2 regions of the Dactylosporangium sp. NPDC049742 genome follow, and region 2 is predicted to be linked to the other one. Evidence: riboswitches for the same ligand, from Rfam matches in the RefSeq annotation. Region 2 holds a riboswitch; the other holds the start of a gene.
The links. Region 2 has a riboswitch for S-adenosylmethionine ahead of AB0J72_RS47215 (aminotransferase class V-fold PLP-dependent enzyme). Riboswitches for the same ligand answer to the same signal wherever they lie in the genome.
Positions count from the first base shown of each region.

Region 1: it holds a riboswitch for S-adenosylmethionine, as region 2 does, so the genes downstream of both, thrC (threonine synthase) here and AB0J72_RS47215 (aminotransferase class V-fold PLP-dependent enzyme) in region 2, are expected to answer to the same signal.

Region 1 is NZ_JBFANF010000012.1:3,598-7,142, forward strand. It holds gene AB0J72_RS17235 (GNAT family N-acetyltransferase) at 1-337, opposite strand, end outside; gene thrC (threonine synthase) at 720-1,988, opposite strand; SAM riboswitch class I at 1,999-2,137, opposite strand; gene AB0J72_RS17245 (glucosyl-3-phosphoglycerate synthase) at 2,246-3,172, shown strand; gene AB0J72_RS17250 (hypothetical protein) at 3,212-3,545, opposite strand, start outside.
Region 2 is NZ_JBFANF010000064.1:60,966-64,510, forward strand. It holds gene AB0J72_RS47205 (co-chaperone GroES) at 1-3, shown strand, start outside; gene AB0J72_RS47210 (PrsW family intramembrane metalloprotease) at 1-1,442, opposite strand, end outside; SAM riboswitch class IV at 1,745-1,862, shown strand; gene AB0J72_RS47215 (aminotransferase class V-fold PLP-dependent enzyme) at 1,875-3,068, shown strand; gene ligD (non-homologous end-joining DNA ligase) at 3,194-3,545, opposite strand, start outside.

The DNA.
Region 1 (3,545 bases), on a different contig from region 2:
GGCCGAAGCCGACCGCGTGCCGGAACAGCGCCCGCCCGACGCCCCGCCGCCGGTGCTCCTTCAGGACCAGCACGTCGAGGAACGATTTGTTCAGATTGTCGAATATCGGGAAATCCGCCTGTACGAGGCCGACCGCGAGACCGTCGCGATACGCCAGGAACGTGTGCCGGTCCGTGCCCGGCATCGGCAGGCGGACCCGGACCTCGTGCTCGGCGCGACAACTCGGCGGGAAGTCCGGCAGGTCGGCGAGGATCGCCTCGTTACCGATGGTGAAGGCCGCGTCGACCGCCGCCGGGTCATCGGCGTCCAGCTCGACGATGCTGAGGTCCTGACTCATGCCCGCCAGCGTGGCGCAGAGGCGCATCGACGGACAACAGATATATGGGGACCGGTGGAAATGGTCGAGAGGACGCTCGCCAACACCTCCGGTGTTGTGGTCGCGGGCCTGGACCAGGGTCCGGGCCTCGCGGCGACACGTCCTCCCGCACCGAGCATCCTGGCGCGCGGTCCTGAGGTCGTCAAGTCCCTCGCCGGGTGGCTTCTAGACGCACGGCTTGAGCGCGATCACACTGCGTCGCGACCAACTCCGTCGATCGGCTGAGTCACCCCTCGTCCAAGGAGTGAAAGCGCTCTCTCGGCCGCACCCGAACCGATACCGTCCGTCACGGCGCCGGTGGGTTGCGCGAAAAAATCAGCCCTCAGCCGAACTGGCCCGGACCTCAGCTCACCAGCCCGGCCTCGCGGACGGACTTCAGCGAGGGCTTGACCCGGTGCGTCGGGCCGACCGTGCCGGCGACCGCGTCGAGGGTCTTCAGCCCGTCGCCGGTGTTGAAGACGACCGTCTCCTTCGACGGGTCGAGCCTGCCGGTCTCGACCAGCTTCTTCAGCACCGCGGTGGTGACCCCGCCGGCGGTCTCGGCGAACACGCCGGTCGTGCGGGCGAGCAGCTCGATGCCGGCGCGGATCTCGTCGTCGTCGACGTACTCCATCCAGCCGCCGGTGCGCCGCACCGACTCCAGCGCGTAGACGCCGGCCGCCGGGTCGCCGATGTTGAGCGACTTGGCGATGCCCGTCGGCTTCACCGGCACGATCTCGTCGGTGCCCTTGTGCAGCGCCACCGCGATCGGGTTGCAGCCGGCGGACTGCGCGCCGAACACCGTCCACTCCGTGTCGGGCACGAGCCCGATCTCCACCAGCTCGCTGAACGCCTTGTCGATCTTCGTCAGCAGCTCGCCGCTGGCCATCGGGATCACGACCTGCGCCGGGATCCGCCAGCCGAGCTGCTCCGCGACCTCATACCCGAGCGTCTTGGACCCCTCGGCGTAGAACGGCCGCACGTTGACGTTGACGAACGCCGTGTCCTCGAACTCGTCGGTCTCGGTCAGCTCCGAGCACAGCCGGTTGACGTCGTCGTAGGAGCCCTCGATCGCCACGACGTCACCGCCGTACACGGCGCTCATGACGACCTTGCCGGGCTCCAGGTCCGACGGGATGAACACCGTCGACGGCACCCCGGCGCGCGCCGCGTGCGCGGCGACCGAGTTGGCCAGGTTGCCGGTGGAGGCGCACGAGTAGCGGGTGAACCCCAGCGCCTTCGCCGCCGTCAGCGCCACCGAGACGACCCGGTCCTTGAACGAGTGGGTCGGGTTGGCCGAGTCGTCCTTCACCCACAGCGCGCCGGTGATGCCGAGCTCCTTGGCCAGCAGATCCGCCTTGACCAGCGGGGTCAGCCCCGGGTCGAGGCTCACGCGGCTGGCGGGGTCGGTGCCGACCGGCAGCAGCGGCGCATAGCGCCAGATGTTCTGGGGGCCGGCTTCGATCTGCTCGCGGGTGACCCGGGCGAGCGCCTCGGCGTCGTAGCCCACCTCGAGCGGGCCGAAACACTCGTAACAGGCGTGCTGCGCAGCGAGCGGGAACTGGGCGCCGCAGCCACGGCAGACCAGGTGGCGGGCGGGAGAGTCGGTGAAGACGCCGAGCGTCGAGGTCATGGAGGCCTTCCTCTCATCTTTCCCAGGTGCATGGCCTTGCGCACCGGGACGGATTTGGCACCTACCGCGACTGGCCTCAGCGTCGAGACGTGTCGCAGGGGTTGCCGGGGCTTCATCGGGCCGTATCCCTCTGCCCCTCTGGATGAGGTATTCAGTTGTGACGTGCTGTTCGCGTGGTTCGCATTCGAGTGTAAGGGCCGACACGGGTGCCGTTGTATGAGTCATCTCACGAGATGGACCTGACTACGGTTTCACTCATGCATCCCGACGCGGCGGACTGGTTCGCCAAGCGCACCTCGACGTGGCGCGACTGGCCCCTCACCGACCTCTACGACCGCAAGGGCGACACCCGGATCAGCGTCGTGCTGCCGGCGCTGGACGAGGAGCCGACCGTCGCCGAGATCGTCACCGGCGCGCGCACCCTCATGCCCCTCGTCGACGAGGTGATCGTGGTCGACTCGGGCTCCGTCGACCGGACCGCCGAGGTCGCCCGCCAGGCCGGCGCCACCGTCCACCACCGCGACGACATCCTCCCCGGGACCGGCTCCCGCCCCGGGAAGGGTGAGGTGCTCTGGAAGGCCCTGGCCGTCGCCACCGGTGACATCCTGGTGTACGTCGACGCCGACCTCACCGACTTCCGGCCGCACTTCGTCACCGGCCTCCTCGGCCCGCTGCTGGACGACCCGGCCACCCAGATGGTGAAGGCCTTCTACGACCGCCCCCTCCTGGACGTCTCGGCCGGCGGCGGCGGGCGCGTCACCGAGCTCGCCGCCCGCCCGCTGCTCAACGCCTACTTCCCCGCCCTGGCCGGCGTCGTGCAGCCCCTCGCCGGCGAGTACGCGGCCCGCCGCTCCCTGCTGGAGTCCCTGCCCTTCGCCGCGGGCTACGGCGTCGAGACCGGCCTGCTCATCGACACCTACCGCACCGCCGGCCTGGACGCGGTCGCACAGGTCGACCTCGGCCAGCGCACCCACGGTCACCAGGACACCGCGGCCCTGGGCCGCATGGCCGCCACGATCCTGCACACCATCCACACCCGGGTCACCCCCGGCGCCCCGGTCTGGCCGACCCTCACCCAGTTCGTCCGGCGCGCCGGCACGGTCACCCCCGCCGACCACCCGGTCGCCCACCCGGACCGGCCCCCGATGACCACGATCCCGGGCTACCGGAGGCCGCTCGCCTAGCCGTTTCCCGTCGCTGGTACGCCGTGCGCAGGCCCGCGGTCAGAAGGGGTCGGTGGCGGGGGTGAAGCCCCAGAGCGTCGAGGTGGTGATGGCGGCGCCGGCCAGGGCGGTCAGGACGGCGAGCCACTCGGCGGCCAGGAGCCAGATGGGGGTGTCGATGACGGCGGCCGGCGGGTCGCCCGTCAGGGTGGCGACCACGACGACCACCGCGACCAGCGACAGCAGGACCAGGGTCAGCACCACGGTCAGGCGCAGGGCCCAGTGGCCGAAGGTGCGGCCGGTGGCGAAGAGCAGGGCGCAGACGGCGACCAGCGACGCGGCCGAGGCCGACGCCAGGGCGCCGATGAGGGTGAAGATCTGGGCGGTGAAGACC
Region 2 (3,545 bases):
TAGGGATAGGGGTACGGGTATCCGGCGTACATCGGCGGCGGGGGCGGCGGCGGCACGACGACCGGGACGGGCACGACCGGGGTGGGCGGAGCGGCGAGCACCCGGACCATCCCGTCCGGGAAGGTGATGTGGTACCTGCTGCCGTCCCACACCGCCATGGGTGCCTGCGGATCGCGCCCGACGAAGACCTGCCGGTAGGCGGCGAGCGCCGTCAGCAGCTGGCGCTCCTCGGCGAGGGCCTCCATCCGGCGGGCCGGCGTGTTGTCCAGGCCGCGGCGCATGCCGTCGCGGAGCAGGGCGAGCTTCGTCGCGTCGAACTGGAAGGCTTTCATCGCCTTGGCACCCGGGTCGCCGGCGACCCGCTTGGCCCACCGGCGGGCGGACAGCCGCCTGCCGAGCGTGCCGAGCGACGCCACCTCCGGCGGGGAGAGCCAGCCGGCCCGCGCGTACTCGGTGAGCATCCGCTCGGTCAGCCTGCCCTCGGCCGCACGCTGCCACAGCGCGAAGCCGACCATGCAGAGGAAGATCGGCATCATGACGGAGAAGTAGCCGTACAGCAGGATGATCGGCTTCGCGGCGGCGATCACCGACATGAGGTTCCACGAGCCGTGCAGCAGCATCGCGAGCAGCAGGCCGGCGAGGGGGGCGAGCCACTTGACCGCCTTCGTCGAGCTGCGCGACGCGGTGCCGAGCCCGATCGCGGTCATCGACGTGAAGAGCGGGTGCGCGAACCCGGTCATCAGGATGCGCACGATGAAGATGCCGACGAGCGCCGCCGCGCCCTTCACCGCGCCGCCGTGCTCGGCGGTGTCGGCGTAGCCCTTGTACCCGAGGTACAGGATGTTCTCCACCATCGCGAACCCGGTCGCGGACAGCCCGCAGTAGACGATGCCGTCGATCAGGCCGGAGAACGCCCGGGGGCGGCGCCACAGCAGCAGGACCGGCCCGAGGGCCTTCATGCTCTCCTCGATGAACGGCGCGACCACGACCGCCACGATCGCGTCCGACAGGCCGAGCTTGTCGGCGAGCACCCCGCTGGCGGTGTTGACCACGAGCGCGACGCCGGTGGCCACGCACGCGCCCCAGCCGAAGACGAAGACGAGATAGCGGACGGGCTCCGGCTCGTACCGGTCGAGCCACAGGAAACAGGAGACCAGCAGCGGCACCGGGATGACGGCCGCGCCGACGCCGATGACGAGGGCGGTCCATCCGCCGCTGAAGCCGAAGAACGCCAGCAGCGCGACGCCGCACGCCGCGATGCCGCCCATGACGCCGATGAGCGTCCAGAGGCGGCGGCGGTCGGAGCGCTTGGCGGGCGGCGCGGCGGCCAGGGCGAGGGCCGCGGTCGGGTAGCGCTGCTCCCCGGTGTCGGGGGCGGCGTCCTCCGTCACGTTGGGCACGACGTCGGCGCCGGCCGCGTCCCACCCTTGCGGCGCGGCCATACCGGCGGCCGGCCCGGCCGTACCACCAGCTCCGCCTGAAGCACCGCCGGAAGCACCGCCGGAAGGGCCGGCCGATGCGTCAGGCCCCTTGTCCAGAGCAACCGGACCGCCGCTCGACGGGGCCGGTGCTGGGCTCGGAGCCGCCCAGGGTGACCGTTCCTCGGGCGCGGCAGAGGCGGCCGCCGGTCGTACATCACCCGACGACGGCGACAAGCTGGCGTCACGGCTACCCGGATCCTGGGGCGTCCCAGTCGGCGGGAGATCGGTCATGGGCCAACCATATCCGCGCTACGGTGAGAGCAGGTCATGAGTGCCAGCGCTAAAGCCCCGGCTTGCTGGCCGGCAACCCTCGCGTTCGCGGCGGGGTGCCCCGGGTGATGACACGGTCCGGCACGCGGTGTGTCCGGGCAAGCGCGAGCGGAGGACTCTGCCATGTCCACGATCCTGTCCCCCGGTGACGTGAAGCTGCGCGACGGCCGCAGCGTCGACTTCGCCAACCTCGACATCGCCGCGACCGCCCCGTGCCTGCGGGTGGTCGCCGACGCGGTCGCCGAGCTCCTGCCGTTCTACGGCAGCGTCCACCGCGGCGCCGGCACACTCTCGGAGCGGTGCACGCGGGAGTACGAGCAGGCCAGAGAGACCGTCGCGGACTTCGTCGGCTGCCGCGACGGCGACACGGTCGTCTTCACCCGCAACACCACCGACGCCCTGAACCTGCTGGCCAGGGCGGTGCCCGCGGGCACGACGGTGCTCACGTTCGACGGGGAGCACCACGCCAACCTGCTGCCGTGGCAGCAGAGCCTCCACCTGGACGCGCCGCGCTCGCCGCAGGAGGCGGTGGAGTCGCTGGAGTGGGCGCTGCGCCGGCAGCGGTGCGGCCTGGTGAGCGTCACGGCGGCGAGCAACGTAACCGGCGAGGTGTGGCCGGTGGCGGCGCTCGCCGAGGTGGCGCACCGCCACGGGGCCCGGCTGGCGGTCGACGCGGCGCAGCTCGCCCCGCACGCCCCGGTCGACCTGACCGCGCTGGGCGCCGACTACGTGGCGTTCTCCGGGCACAAGCTCTACGCGCCGTTCGGGGCCGGGGTGCTGGCCGGGCGGGCGGACTGGCTGGACGCCGCCGAGCCGTACCTGGCCGGGGGCGGCGCGAGCGCCAACGTCGGCGACGACCTCGACGTCCGGTGGGCGACCGGGCCGGCGCGGCACGAGGCCGGCACGCCCAACCTGCTCGGCGCCGTCGCGATCGCGGCCGCGTGCCGGGCGCTCGCCGCCGCCGACCACTCCGCGGAGCGGGCCCTGGTGGCGCGGCTGCGGGCGGGCCTGGCGCGGCTGCCGCACGTGGAGGAGCTGCGGCTGTTCGGGGCGGACGCGGAGCGGGTCGGCATCGTGTCGTTCGCGGTGCTGGGCGAGGACCCCGGCGCGCTGGCCACGACGCTCGGCCGGGACCACGGGATCGGGGTGCGGACGGGGCTGTTCTGCGCGCATCCGCTGACCCGGCGGCTGCTGTCGGAGGCGACGTCGAGGATCGCCCCGTCGGCGCCGGTGCCGCCCCAGGCGGTGCGGGCCAGCTTCGGCCTCGGCACCACGGAGGCCCACATCGACCGCCTCCTGGACGCCCTGCACCGCTGAGCCACCCGGCCCACCGCCACGATCCCACGCGGCGCCCGCGGCGCGCCGCCGTAATCCCGCACGGTGCCGGCGGCGCGCCGCCACTACCCCGCGCGGTGCCGGTAGCGCACCGGCACCGCACCGGGTCACGACCCGGCGGTGACGCGGTCCAGCACGACGGAAGGGGTGAGGTCGGCGATGGTCAGCGTGCCCTCGGCGACCTCGTCCCAGGTCAGCGGCGCCGAGACCGTCGGCAGGGCGCCCGCGCGCAACGAGAACGGCGCGACCGTCGTCTTGAAGGCGTTGTTCTGACTCCAGTCGATGAAGACCTTCCCCGGGCGGAGCTGCCTCGCCATCCGGGCCACGATCAGGTCGGGCCGGAGGCGGGCGAGCTCCTCGGCGACGTCCTTGACGTACGCGCTGATCTCGTCGGCGGTCTCCTCGCCGGACAGCTCGGCGGTCAGCTGCATGCCCTTGCGGCCGGAGGTCTTGGCGGCG